Regions from separate parts of the Herbidospora sp. RD11066 genome, predicted to be linked through region 1. Evidence: riboswitches for the same ligand, from Rfam matches in the RefSeq annotation. Region 1 holds a riboswitch; the other holds the start of a gene.
What was found. A riboswitch is a leader RNA that binds a small molecule or an ion and turns the genes downstream of it on or off. The one in region 1 is predicted to bind S-adenosylmethionine.
Positions count from the first base shown of each region.

Region 1 (7,115 bases):
GCGCCATCCCGGCGCGAAGGAACAGGCCATCAGCGACCGTTTCGGCATGTCCACCACCCGCTACTACCAGGTCCTGGCCGCGTTGATCGACCGTCCCGAGGCGCTGGCCGAGAATCCCGCTCTCGTCAACCGCCTGCGCGAGCGCCGGGACGCGCGCCGCCGCGGACGCGGGCGGTCGATCTGAGTTCACGTCGCGTTAACCTGCGATTGACAGAGTGACCGTCGCGCGACGAAAGGGGCGAAGCCGTGGGGGAAATTCCGGACGTTCGGACCAGCGGTGGCCGGGCCGGCCTTGAAGCGATGGTGAACGACCCGGGCGGGGCCGTCATCGGCCTCGACTTCGACGGCACGCTGTCACCGATCGTCGCCGACCCCGCGTCGGCCTGGATCCACCCCGCCGCCCCGGCCACGCTGATCAGGCTGGCCGAGGTCGTGCGCCGCATCGCGGTCGTCACCGGCCGGCCGCCCGGCACCGCGCTCGCGCTGGGCGACACCCCCGAAGGCCCCGACCTGGTGGAGGTCCCCGGCCTGGTCATCCTCGGGCAGTACGGGATCGAGCGCTGGGAGGGCGGGGAGATCACCTCGCCACCCCCGCCGCCCGGCCTGACGACGATCCGCGCCGCGCTGCCCGGCCTGCTGTCGGGCCACGAGGGCGTGACCGTCGAAGACAAGGGGCGGGCGCTGGCCGTCCACACCCGGAGCTGTCCCGACCCCGACGCCGCGCTGGAGGCGCTGCGGGTGCCGCTGGTCGAGCTGGCCGCCGCCAACGGACTGGTGGTCGAGCCCGGCCGCAAGGTGCTGGAGCTGCGCGGTCCCGGGGTCGACAAGGGCAAGGCGCTCAAGGAGCTCCTGATCGCCGAACGGGCCCGTTCGGTCATGTTCATCGGCGACGACCTGGGCGACCTGGCCGCGTTCGAGGCGGTGGCGTCGGTGAACATCCCGGGGGTCCGCGTCTGCTCGGCGTCGGCCGAGGTGACCGCGCTGGCCGAGCAGGCCGACGTGGTGGTCGACGGGCCCGACGGGGTGGTCGCCTTCCTCGAAGGGCTCCTCAAGTCGATTGCAAGCCGCGAACAGTAGCCTCTGCGCCATGATCTCCAGAACTCTGGCGGTGGCAGCCGCCGGCCTCGCCCTGGTCGGATTCGTCTCCACTCCCGCCGCTGCCACTGCGGCGGGCACCAAGACCGTCCAGTTGCGCAAGGGCCTCACGATCAAGATCCCGTCGAACTGGAAGGTCTACAAGACCGCCCCCGACTACGTGCGGATCGTCACCGGCAGCTGCCCCACGGCGGGCACCAAGAACTTCGGCTTCCGCGACTCGGGGTGCCGCAGCTTCTGGGTGTTCGGCCCGGCCGCCATCAGGGTCGGCCACGAGACCTTCAACCCCTACGACCCGAGCCGCCCCTACAGCCCGGCGACCGACGTCGGCCCCTGCGTCTACAACAAGAAGCTGTGGATGCAGTCGTTCAAGACCAAGCCGGTCGTCAAGGGCTACAAGCCCGTCGGCGCCGGTCACAACGCCCACTACCGCGAGTGGACGGGCAGCTGCATGTACGGCCCGCCCAAGTACAACCGCGCGGGCTACTTCACGCAGCGCGAGTGGTACCTGCCGCAGTCGAAGATCCTGGTCGTCGACCAGTGGAAGACCCCCGGCCTGGCGACCATCCTCAAAACTGCGACCTGGAACTGAGCAGCCCGCCGGCCGCGAGGCCGAGCAGCGCGGGGGCCAGCAGGAAGGCCGTGTGGGTGCCGAAGGCGTCACCCAGCGCGCCGAGCACGAACGGCCCGGTGCCCGAGCCCACCCCCGCCCACACCGAGGCGATCCCGCTGGCCTGGTCGGGCCGCCCGCCCGAGGTCTCGATCATCCGGGTCAGGCCCAGGGGGAACAGCATGCCGATCCCGGCGCCGCTGACGGCCAGGCCGGCGTAGCCGACGGCGACGGAGGTCGTCGACCAGAAGATCGTCCAGCCGACGAGGGTGACGGCCATGGTGCCGAGGAAGACCTGCCAGACCGGGAAGCGCAGGGTGAGGGCGGCGCCGGCGAAGCGTCCGGCGGCGATGCCGGAGAGCATCGCGGTCAGTCCGGTGGCCGCCTCGGCCAGCGACAGCCCGGTCCGCTGGGAGAACAGCTCGGCGGCCCAGAGGTTGAAGACGAACTCCACCGCCACGCAGCAGAGCAGCACCGCCCCGGCGAAGTGGAACCGCCAGCCGAACGGCCTGCGCACCCGGGTCACCTCCCGCTCGGCCGGGACCTCGGGGAACCAGACCCGGCCCATCCCGAGCGCCAGCAGCGCGGTGAGCACGACGGGGATGAACATGGCCGCCCGCCACCCCAGCACCGACTCGGCCAGCACGCTGAACCCGTAGGTCGCCGGGATGCCCGCGAGAACGCCGACCGCGTTGGCCTCGCTGATCGAGGCCGGTCCGGCGGGGCCGTGGTGGTCGCTGAGGGCGGCCATGGAGACGTACAGGGCGATGGCGGCGAAGCCGCCGGCGATGCTGTATCCGGCCAGGGTGAACGCGAGGGTCGGGCCGAAGCCCACCAGCACCATGCCGGCGTTCATGCCCGCGATGCCGAGCCAGACGGCGAACCGGCGGCCGTAACGCCTGGTGAGCCAGGGCATCGACAGGCCGGTGAGGATGCTGCCGACGGCCATGCCGGTGCCGTGGAGACCGGCGATCGCCTGGGTGACGCCGAGTTCGGCGCGCAGGGTGGGCAGCGCGGAGGACAGTCCGTACAGGTAGGTGGCGAAGGTCGCCAGCATCAGATAGACGAACCAGGTGGGCCGGTCGCGCGTGAACGTGATGGCAGGCGTCGACACCGGCAATTCCCCCGATATTGATAGATATACGGGGAAACCGTACATCGTCAGGACAGAGCGGCCAACTGGTCGGCGAACCAGCGCTGCGGGGGCATCGCGGTGGCCGCCTGACGCAGCCGCACGCAGCGTTCGGCCCGCTCTTTGTCGGGCATGACCAGGGCTTCGTACAGGGCGGCGGCGGTGCCCGTGACGTCGTAGGGGTTGACCAGGAGCGAGTCGGCGCCGAGTTCGGCCGCCGCGCCCGCCTCGCGCGAGAGCACCAGCACGCAGCGGGGCGACAGGATCGGCCCCTCTTTGGCGACCAGGTTCATGCCGTCGCGGATCGGGTTGACCAGCAGCACGTCGGCCATGCGGTAGGCGGCCAGCGAGCGCGGATAGTCGTCTTGCATGTTGAGGATCAGCGGATCCCAGTCGTCGGTGGCGTATTCGTCTTCGATCTCCTTGGCGCAGCGCTGCACGGCCGCGGTGTATTCGCGGTATTCGGGCAGGTCGTGGCGCGAGGGATAGGCGAAGGCGAGGTGGACGACCTTGCCGTGCCACTCGGGGTGCTCGGCCAGGAACTCGCGATAGGCGAGCATGCCCCGCACGATGTTCTTGGACAGCTCGGTGCGGTCGATGCGTACGATCAGCCGCCGGTCGCCCACCTGCTCCTTGATCGCCTGCATGTGCGACTCGACGTCGGGCTCGGCGGCGCGGGCCAGCAGCGCGTCGCCGTCGACGCCCAAAGCGTGCACCCCGATCTGGGTGATCCGGCCCTCGAACTCGACCGTCATGGCCGACCGGTCGACCCGCGCGCCGAGCACGGCCTCACAGCAGTCGATGAACGCGCTCGCCCACCGCTCGGTCAGGAACCCGGCGTGGTCGGCGCCCAGCACGCCCTGGAGGATCTCGGCCGCGATCATGTCGGGCAGCAGCGCGAAGTATTCGGGCGGCGCCCACGGGGTGTGGGAGAAGTGGGCCACCCGCAGGTCGGGCCGGTCGACGCGGAGCATCGCCGGGGCCAGCGTCAGGTGGTAGTCCTGGATCAGGACCTTGGCGCCGTGGGCCGCCTCTTCGGCCAGGGCCAGCGCGAACATCCCGTTGTACTCGCGGTAGGACTCCCACTCGCGCTGGAACCGGGTGTCGAAGGTGGGCGCGAACGGGGTGTTGTAGAGCAGGTGGCCGACGAACCACAGGGTGGAGTTGGCGACCGCGTTGTAGGCCCGGTGGAAGACGGCCGGGGGGATGTCGAGCATGCGTACGGGCCCGGTGTCGTAACCCGCGCGGTCGATGCGGCCCTCGGGGGCCACCCGGACGGCGCTGCGGTCGCCGTCGGTGAGCGCGGCGCAGACCCACAGATGGTCGTCACCTCCGGCCACTTCTGACAAACCGGACACCAGTCCGCCGCCGCCTCTCCGCATCGTCAGCGCGCCGTCATCCGAGAGGATGAACGAGACGGGCCCGCGGTTGGAGGCGATCAGCGTTGAACTCACGGTGGGCACACCCCAGATGGCCGGAGGACTAAGAAAAGATGTCGTCGACAATAGGATGTCAGGAAACCCCCGGCCGCCGAAGAATCGGGGCAGTCAATGCCGCTTGACGAGACCACCGAGGAACTGGCCCGCACCGCGGCCACCGGCGACCACGTCGCCCTCGGCGAACTGCTGCGCCGCGTCGAACCCGATGTGCTGCGCCACTGCGAACGCCTTCTCCCTTATCGTCAGGACGCCGAAGAGGCCTGTCAGGACACCCTGCTCGCGGTGGCCCGCAACATCGGCCGTTTCGAGGGCCGCTCCCGCTTCTCCACCTGGCTGCACATCGTGACCGCCAACTGCGCCCGCACCACCTACCGCACTTTGAAGCGCCGCTCCGCCGAGCAGTCGAGCGACGACCTGGCCGAGCAGCGGCCCGACCCCCACCGGGTCAGCGTGATCGCCGGCGCCCGCCTCGACCTGCTCGACGCCATCGAGGCGCTGGAGGCCGAGAAGCCCGATCTGGCCCGCGCGCTGGTGCTCTGCGACATCGTGCAGCTCGACTACTCCGACATCGCCGCGCAGCTCGGCATCCCGCTCGGCACCGCCAAGAGCCGCATCCACCAGGCCAGGAAGCACATCCAGGCCTCGCTGGGCGACGGATATCTCGGAAGGTGAGACAGCGATTCGGACTCTGACGGGTCCAAGGTACAGTTTTGTGGACAACTGAATATTTGCTCATCCAGAGGGGTGGAGGGACCGGCCCTGCGAAGCCCCGGCAACCATTCCGATTCAACTCGCCACGGGGCGAGGCCGATCGGAACAGGTGCCAATTCCGGCCTGTGATCAAGGCGGTCGCAGGCGAAGATGAGGGAAAGGCCTCGCTTCATGGCGCTTCAGCACGACTTCGGACCCGCCGTCGCCCTCTCCTGCCGCGAGTGTGGCGCCCGCTACGACCTCGGTCCGATCTTCGCCTGTCAGGACTGTTTCGGGCCACTTGAGGTGGCGTACGACTTCGGCACCGTGACCCGCGAGGACATCGCCGCCGGTCCGGCCAACATCTGGCGTTACAAGGCCCTGCTGCCCGTCCCGGCGAACGTCGCCGACAAGCCCAACCTCCAGCCCGGCTGGACCAAGCTCCACCACGCCGGGAACCTCGGCGCCGAGCTCGGGCTCCGCGACCTCTACGTGAAGGACGACTCGGGCAACCCGACCCACTCGTTCAAGGACCGCGTCGTGTCGATCGCGGTTGAGGCGGCCCGTAACTTCGGGTTCACAACCCTTTCGTGCTCGTCGACCGGCAACCTCGCGGGCGCCGTCGGCGCCGCCGCCGCGCGGGCCGGGCTCGACTCGTGCGTGTTCATCCCGTCGAACCTCGAAGAGGCCAAGATCGTCGTCGCGTCCGTGTACGGCGGCAAGCTGGTCGGCATCGAGGGCAGCTACGACGAGGTCAACCGCTTCTGCTCCGAGCTCATCGGCGACCCGCTGGGTGAGAAGTGGGGCTTCGTCAACGTGAACCTGCGGCCCTACTACGCCGAAGGCTCCAAGACGCTGGCCTACGAGATCGCCGAGCAGCTCGGGTGGCGCATCCCCGAGCAGATCATCATCCCGATCGCCTCGGGCTCCCAGCTCACCAAGATCGACAAGGGCTTCAAGGAGCTCATCGCGCTCGGGCTGGTGGAGGACACCCCCTACAAGATCTTCGGCGCCCAGGCCGAGGGCTGCTCGCCGGTCTCGGCCGCCTACAAGGCCGGGCACGACGTCGTGCGCCCCGTGAAGCCCGACACGATCGCCAAGTCGCTGGCCATCGGCAACCCGGCCGACGGGCCCTACGTGCTCGACATCGCCCGGCGCACCGGCGGGGCCGTCGAGGACGTCACCGACCCCGAGATCGTCTCGGCGATCCGGCTGCTGGCCCGCACCGAGGGCGTCTTCGCCGAGACCGCCGGCGGTGTCACGGTCGGTGTGCTGCGCAAGCTCACGGAGGCCGGGGTCATCGACCCCGAGGCCACCACGGTGGTCCTCAACACGGGCGAGGGACTCAAGACCCTCGACGCCGTGCAGGCGGAGGCCCGCCCGACGGCGGTCATCCGGCCGTCTCTCGACGCCTTCCGCACCGCATTCGCCAACTAACGCCTCGTAAGGAGAACATCATCATGAGTGTTTCAGTGCGGATTCCGACGATTCTCCGTACGTACACCGGAGGCGTGGCCGAGGTGGCCGGCGAAGGGGCGACGCTGCGCGAGGTGTTCGAGAAGCTCGAAGCCGACTACCCCGGGATCGGGGCCCGGATCCTCGATGAATCGGGCAAGGTGCGGCGTTTTGTCAACGTCTACGTCGGAGAAGAGGACGTCCGTTTCTCCGAAGGTTTGGACACTCCAACCCCGGCCGGCGTACAGATTTCGGTGATCCCCGCCGTAGCCGGAGGGTAACCTTCCGCAGCCTTTCCCACACCCACGTACTCCTACAGTGCGTGGGTGTTTCTATGTTTACCTGCACTTCTATCGTTATCGAAGCTTAATGAGTGCCATGGCATATGGTGCAATTCTCAACCAACCAATCTCTAACCGAAAAAGAAGCCCTCTCGCTTTGGGCGAACGACAACAAGTCAGGGGTCGATTGACTCTGTTGTCCCACGCCTTGCCATGTGTATGGTCGAGAACGATCGACGTAGCCGGGAAGAACGGCTCGAAAGGTCACGGATCAGCGGTGGAATGGGCGGATCCGTTGCCAGGCCCAGCAAGAGGAGTCGGAAAGTGGCGCAGGGCACCGTCAAATGGTTTAACGCGGACAAGGGCTACGGCTTCATCGCGGTAGACGGTGGTAAGGACGTTTTCGTCCATTA
Region 1 covers NZ_BAAGDO010000005.1:23,205-30,319, forward strand. The annotation lists gene ACYQ78_RS20295 (DUF3263 domain-containing protein) at 1-184, shown strand, start outside; gene otsB (trehalose-phosphatase) at 301-1,077, shown strand; gene ACYQ78_RS20305 (hypothetical protein) at 1,088-1,687, shown strand; gene ACYQ78_RS20310 (MFS transporter) at 1,665-2,819, opposite strand; gene ACYQ78_RS20315 (alpha,alpha-trehalose-phosphate synthase (UDP-forming)) at 2,867-4,291, opposite strand; gene ACYQ78_RS20320 (RNA polymerase sigma factor) at 4,388-4,948, shown strand; SAM riboswitch class I at 5,006-5,144, shown strand; gene thrC (threonine synthase) at 5,159-6,403, shown strand; gene ACYQ78_RS20330 (MoaD/ThiS family protein) at 6,427-6,702, shown strand; gene ACYQ78_RS20335 (cold-shock protein) at 7,027-7,115, shown strand, end outside.

Region 2 (7,115 bases), on a different contig from region 1:
GTGGCCCGCCTGGGGGCGATCTTCAGCCCTCCGGCTCGCTGAAGACGACAGATCTGGGGCATCGCTGATCGTCTCTTCTTGGGGCCGGACTCGCAGGACGATCGCGGATCACTTAGAGCTCCTAACGAAATGAAGCCAACTGAACCCGGCGCCGGTGCGGCGAGATGCGTCACCTGCATAGGCGGCGCTTGGCAAAGGCGAGTTGTCGGGCACCGGAGCCATTTTGCTAGGAGCTCTTAGTGATCACCGTGATCCCGATCCCGCTCGCGACGGCGGGGCCAGAGCGGCATCGGCGCCAGACACGGTCAACAGCCGGCAGATCGCCCAGATGGGGCAACGCCACATCCGCATCGACTATGGGGTCAGGACGATGCGGCCGGCGACGTCGCGGGACTCCATGCGCTCATGCGCGATGACGGCCTGGTCGAACGGGAGGACGTCCACCTCCATCTCGCCGAGCCCGGCCGCCACGACCTCCAGGGCGGCGTCGAGTGCGGGGCGGACGACCTGTGGGTGGGTGGGCAGGTAGACGCCCGCGTTGAATCCGGCCACGGTGATGGCGCCCAGCCACAGCTGGTTGGTGTCCACGTGGTGGTTCCAGTCTCCGCTGGCGTTGCCGCCCACGATGATGCGGCCGCCCGGCTTCACCAACGACAGGCTGTGCGTGCGGACCTCGCCGCCGACCGCGTCGATCACGACGTCGAACTTCTCGTCGCCGAACACCTCCGGCAGACCGGCGGAGTCGACGACCAGGTCATAGGGCAGTTTGGTCGTGGACGCGGCCGCCAGTTTCCCGCTGCGGACGGTCCCGGCGACGCGTGACGCGCCCAGTCGACGCGCCATGCCGGGGAACGCCGCCGCGAACCCTCCGAGCGCGCCGTGGACGAGGACGCTCTCGCCCTCCGCCAGGTGGGCCACCTCCTTGAGCGCGGCGTAGGCCATCGCCGCGTTCGGGACGACGGCGACCGCGAGGGCGGGGTCGAGGCCGTGGCGTTCCGTCGACGCGACACGCGAGGCGTCGGCCAGGTAGATCGACGCGTAGCCGCCGGTGCCGGTGCCGGACATCGAGACGACCCGCTCCCCCACGGCGAATCCGGTGACACCCTCGCCGAGGGCACGTACCGTTCCCGCGACCTCCAACCCTGGCACGAACGGCGGCTGCGGCATGCCCGGACGGTCGCGGTAGAGGCCCTGCCGGAAGAACAGGTCGATCAGCCCGACCGCCGAATGGGTGACGTCGACGGCGATCTGCCCCGGCCCGGGGGTCGGGTCGGGCAGCTCGGTGACCGACAGGACGCTCGGGTCTCCGAACGCGGTGACCTGGACGGCTTTCACGTGGTGTCGCCTCTTTCATCGAGTTAACGCACTAAATGATGCGTTAACTGAGCACTGTAACGCACCTCGCGATGCGTTAAGGACGACGATGCGAGATGCCCTAGGCTCGCGGGCATGCGGCAGAGGGCTCGATCGAGCGAGGACAAGGAACGCCGGGCCGAGGAACTGCTGAACGCGGCCGAGGAGCTCGCGCTCGAACTCGGTGGCGTCCGCCACGTCACCCTGGCCGCGGTCACCGAACGGGCCGGGCTGCACCGGACCGGCGTGCGCCGCTACTACGCCGGCAAGGAACAACTCCTCCTGGAGCTGGCCGAACGCGGCTGGGGCCGGTGGCGCGACGCCGTCACGGCGGACGTCGCAGACCGCACCGCGCTCGACCCCACGCAGACCGCGGCGGTGATCAGCCGGACGCTCATCTCGCTCCCGCTGTTCTGCGACCTGCTGACCCACGTGACGCTGCACCTCGAAGGTGACGTCGACATCGAGACCGCGCGCCGGTACAAGACCAACGCCTTCGCCGCCCACAACGAGATCGCGGCCACGCTGGCGCGGGTGAGCAGCCTGACGGCCGAGCAGATCGTCGACCTGCTGGCCGTGTCGGTCGTCCTGGCCGCCGGCTTCTGGCAGGCGTCGCATCCAACCCCGACGCTCGCCGCGCTGTACGAGGAGGTGCCGTCGTGGGGCCACGCGGTCCTCGACTTCGGCCCACGCCTCGACCACCTCTTGCGGACCTTCGCCAACGGGCTGACGGAAACGACCTCGACATAGCGGGGCGTCTCCGCGCATGGACGATGTCTCGCAGCTGAGCTCGATCAATCCCTCAGCACGCCGCACTGAGGGCTGTTTCAGTACATGGTCAGGGGTTCAGGGCGACGGTGGCCTTCTGCCAGTCGGTCGACGCCGGCACGTCCACCGAGGAGGTGGCGCGGACGCGCCAGCGGATCTGCCAGCCGTCAGACAGTTTGCCCGCCGGCACGGTGACCGTGCGGAGGCCGCCCGCCAGGTAGCCCGGGCCGAAGCCGCCGGTCCAGATCAGGCCGGTGCCCTGTTCGGGCACGTCCGGATCGTGTTCGACCTCGAAGCGGACCGTCTCCAGGTCCTCGTAAGGGTGGGTGACGACGGCGCGCAGCTGCGGGGTGAGGCTGGAGACCACCGTCGTGCCGCCGGTCTGGAGCGCCGGGAGGATCTCGGGTGAGGCGATCTCCGGTGGGGCGAGGTGGACGACCTGGACCTGCCAGGGCGTCCAGCCGGACACCGTGCCGGCCGTGAGGTTGTGGGCGCGGGCGCGCCAGCGGATCTGCCAGCCGTCCTGGATCAGTCCCGGCGGGACGTTCGTGTGGATCAGCCCGCCGGATCTCGTGGTGCCGGAGAAACCGGTCCAGATCTGACCGGCGGCGGGGTCGTGTTCGATCTCGTACTCGCCCTTCATGGTGCCGCCGAAACGGTCGGACATCTTCAGCAGGAAGCGGGGAGCGGTCCTGAGCAGCATCATGGTGCCGTCGGGCGCCTGGTAGGAGGGGGTGAGGACGACCGTCCGGACCTCGGGGGCCGAGGTGATGGTCATCGTGATCTCGATCCGAGGCTGGGGAAACCCGTAGTTCGCCATCGGCGTGAGCAGCGAGTAGCCGTCGTCGAGACTCTCGTCGGGGTGCTGGAGCACGATTCCGTGGTTGGGGGCGCCGTCGACCCAGTCCTGAACGATGTCCTTGAGCTGCCACTCCACCGACTCCGCGTGGACGCCGCATTCGACCGCGGCGAGGTGCGCGCCGTCGGGTGTGGAGTCCGGCTTGTTGCCCCAGTGCAGGAAAGCGGGGTCATAGGGTCCGGTGAGCCGGCGCGCCTCGATCCCCTCCCCTGGCTGGCTCCCGCACGTCGGCGCAGTCAGGTTGCTGAACCGGAGCGTGGCCGAGGTGACGACGCCGGGAGGCAGCATCGCCGTGCCGAACCTCAGGTAGGCCCGGTTCCGGGAGCCGCCGGGCAGGGCGCCGACGAGGAGGAGGTCGTCATCAGTCGTCGCCGGATCGTTCGCGTTGGTGTCCGAAGGGACGGTGATCTCGTCGCCAGGGAACACGGTGATCGCGAGCTCGGTCGTCGCCGGGTCGGAGGCGTGCGAGGGCACGGCCGGGAGGGTGACGAGCCCGGCCGCCGTCACGGCCGTGGCGAGCAGGGAGAGTGCCCTCCTCCGCAGGAGGGATGGTGCAGACATCATCGAGCTCCTCGGGTCGCGGAGATGATCATTGGCATCGCCCAAGGACGGTAACAAAATCCCTTACCAAAATGCACCTGGAAATGTTCGACAAATCCCGCCTATTTGCCGTGAGGGATGGCCATGAGCGTTTGACCGGCGGCCTTCAGGGGGCGCGCGCCCATTCCCGAAGTGATCCGGCTTCCCGCGGGAGTGCGGTCGCCGAGCAGACGGCCCGAGGACGGTGGCGGTGTGGCGACCTTGACCACATGCCCGCACACTGCCTTGATGCGCCGAGTCCGACCGAGACCGCTAGCGAGGTCCAGGTGGGCCGATCTCTGCCCCGGCAACGCATGGAGCGCGACTCATTTGCGAGAGCTCTCCGTCAATGACTCGCATCACAGCCCGATCGCGAGCGAATGCCAGAAGTCTCGGCCCGAATATGGCGAGAAGACCAATCGACCCACCTTTACTAAGTATATTAATAACAAATTAACATACAGAAAATTCGAGGGCCGCAAGATGCCACTTGCGCTCGGGGCTGATCGTCGGGTTATAGTTCCGGCTGTAGGTCATGAGTGCCAGCGCATAGCCCCGGCTTGCTGGCCGGCAACCCTCGCGTCCGCGGCGGGGTGCCCCGGGTGAGGACCTGGTCCGTCGCGTGGTGCGGCGGGCAAGCGCGTGGCCTCTGGAGGCACTGTGTCCGCCGTGTTGTCCCTTGATGTCCCGGTGCGCGGTGGCGCGCTGGTGTCCTACGCCAATCTCGACTACGCGGCGAGCGCGCCCTGTCTCGAGGCGGTCAGCGTCGCCGTGGCCGAGGCGCTGCCCGCCTACTCCAGCGTGCACCGCGGCGCGGGGTACGCCTCACAGCTCACGACCGCGCGGTACGAGCAGGCGCGGCGCACGATCAAGTCGTTCGCAGGGGCCCGGCCCGACGACGCGCTCATCTTCACCCGGAACACCACCGACGCGATGAACCTGCTGGCCAGGAGCCTGCCGGAGGGGACCACGGTGGTGGTCTTCGACACCGAGCACCATGCCACGCTGCTGCCCTGGTCGAAGCCGGTCCGGCTCGCGCCGCCCACGCTGCCCGGTGAGGCGGTGCGGGCGGCCGACGAGGCGCTGGCGGCGATCGACGGGCCCGCGCTGCTGGTGGTCACGGCGGCCTCCAACGTCACCGGGGAGCTGTGGCCGATCGCGGGGCTCGCGCACATCGCGCACCGGCACGGCGCGCGGATCGCGGTGGACGCCGCCCAGTTCGTGCCGCATCGTCCCCTCAACCTGGCCGCGCTCGACCTCGACTACGTGGCGTTCTCGGGGCACAAGGTGTACGCGCCCTTCGGGGCCGGTGTGCTGGTGGGGCGGCGTGACTGGCTGGAGGGTGCCGAGCCCTACCTGAAGGGCGGCGGGGCCGTGGTCGCGGTGGGCGACGAGGCCGAATGGCAGAGCGACGTCGAGGCCCGGCACGAGGCGGGCACCCCCAATGTGCTGGGCGCCATCGCGCTCGCCGCCGCCTGCGAGCACCTGGCCCGGACGGGCTGGCCCAGCCTCGTACAGGAGGAGGAACGCCTGCTCACGCGGCTGCGGGCGGGGATCGCCGCCATCGACGGCGTGCACGAACTGGGGCTCTGGCCGGCCGATCATCCCCGGGTGGGGATCGTCTCCTTCGTCGTCGACGGTCACACCGCGCGTGAGGTGGCGGAACGACTGTCCGAGGACCACGGCATCGGCGTCCGCGACGGGAAGTTCTGCGCCCACCCGTTCGTGCGGCATCTGCTGGGCGTGGGCGAGGGCGGCTGCGACGACATCGGCGGCGCGGTCCGCGCCTCGATCGGCATCGGCAGCACCGACGAACACGTCGACCGCCTCCTGGCGGCACTCCGCGAGCTGTAGTCATCTAGGGGGCGAAGGGGGCATCCGCCCCCTCGCGCTCCTCGGTGGACCCGCACCGCCGGACGCTAGACGACGGCGACCAGGCCGCCGTCCACCACCAGGTCCTGTCCGTTGACGTAGGACGCGTCGCCGGAGGCGAGGAAGGCGACCGCGGCGGCGACGTCTTCCGGGGTGCCGAGGCGGCCGGCCGCGACTGTGGTGATCACGGCGGCGGCCGCTTCGGCGGAGATGTGCTCGTGGAACATCGGGGTCTCGATGTAGCCGGGGCTGACGGAGTTGACCCGGATCCCCCTCGGGGCCAGTTCCGCCGCGAGGGTGCGGGCCAGGTTGTGCACGGCCGCCTTGGTGGCGGCGTACAGGGAGGCGCCGGGCATTCCCCGGTGCAGCGCCCACGACGCGTTGATCACGATCGCGCCGCCGTCGGCCAGCAGCGGAAGCGTCGTGCGCAGGGTGAGGAACACGCCTTTGACGTTGACGGCCAGGAGACGGTCGAACTCGGCTTCGGTGATCTGGTCGAGGGGCTGGAACGTGGCCATGCCCGCGTTCGCGAAGACGACGTCGAGATGGCCGTAGTCGGCGAGGTCGGCGGGGTTCGCCACGTCACCGCGCACGGCCCGCACGCGCTCTCCCCCGCCCAGGTGCTCCACGGCGGCGTCGAGTCTGCGCTTGTCGCGGCCGGTGACGATCACGTGGGCGCCCTCGGCGAGCAGCCGCCGGGCGGTCGCCAGGCCGATGCCGCTCGTGCCGCCGGTGATGAGTGCGATCTTGCCGTCGAATCGGTTCATGGGGTTCAGCCTGGCGAGGGGCCCGGGAAGTGAACAGTGCGCACGTATCCGGGGACCGGTACCACCACCCTCAGCGCGGGAGGTAGAGCTCCAGGTACCAGTACGGGCGGCCGACCACCGCCAGGGTCGTCAGGTCGAAGAACAGGTCGCCGTCGTCGGGGTGGCGCACCGCCTTGACCGCCTGGACGGGCGGGCCGACGTCGTGGCGGGTCCACAGTTCGGCGAACTCGGGGCTCACCGCGCCGAGGTCGTCGACCAGCCGGGCGAACTCGGGGTCGCCGGGCGCGTGGGCGGCGTCGGCGCGGAAGGCGGCCACGACCGACGGCGCGACCGAGTCCCACTGCACGTGCATGGCCCGATAGCGGGCGTTGGTGAAGAAGCTGACCAGGCAGTTGTGGTCGGTGCCGTCGTAGCCGAAGACCCGGCGCGCGGCGTCGTTGACCGCGAGCCGGTTCCAGTAGCGGTCGCGCAGGATCGCGGGGGGCGCCCAGCCATCGAGCACCCGCCGCAGTTCCGGGGTGATCTCGGCGCCGGGTGCCGCGCCGGCCGGGGGCGGATTGAGGCCGGCCAGCAGGTAGACGTGGGCGCGCTCCGGTTCGGTCAGCCGCAGCGCGCGGCCGATCGCGTCGAGGACGCCCGCCGAGACGTTGATGTCGCGGCCCTGCTCCAGCCACGTGTACCAGGAGACACCGACCCCGGCCAGCACGGCGACCTCCTCCCGCCGCAGCCCCGGGGTGCGGCGGCGGGCCGCCACCGCCATGCCGACGTCGGCGGGGGTGAGCCGGGCCCGGCGGGTGCGCAGGAAGTCGCTGAGGAGTTCGCGGTTCGGGCGGGTCATCGGAGCGGGCTGATTCCGGTGAGGGTCAGGCCCAGCAGCCGGGTGGCCTCGGCGGCGGGGTCGGGGTGGTGTTCGGTGG
Region 2 covers NZ_BAAGDO010000002.1:1,190,842-1,197,956, forward strand. The annotation lists gene ACYQ78_RS11050 (metalloregulator ArsR/SmtB family transcription factor) at 1-42, shown strand, start outside; gene ACYQ78_RS11055 (quinone oxidoreductase family protein) at 355-1,335, opposite strand; gene ACYQ78_RS11060 (TetR family transcriptional regulator) at 1,450-2,103, shown strand; gene ACYQ78_RS11065 (DNRLRE domain-containing protein) at 2,192-3,541, opposite strand; SAM riboswitch class IV at 4,091-4,206, shown strand; gene ACYQ78_RS11070 (aminotransferase class V-fold PLP-dependent enzyme) at 4,220-5,413, shown strand; gene ACYQ78_RS11075 (SDR family NAD(P)-dependent oxidoreductase) at 5,479-6,198, opposite strand; gene ACYQ78_RS11080 (helix-turn-helix transcriptional regulator) at 6,269-7,036, opposite strand; gene ACYQ78_RS11085 (TetR/AcrR family transcriptional regulator) at 7,033-7,115, opposite strand, start outside.
Region 2: another riboswitch for S-adenosylmethionine. It lies ahead of ACYQ78_RS11070 (aminotransferase class V-fold PLP-dependent enzyme); the one in region 1 lies ahead of thrC (threonine synthase).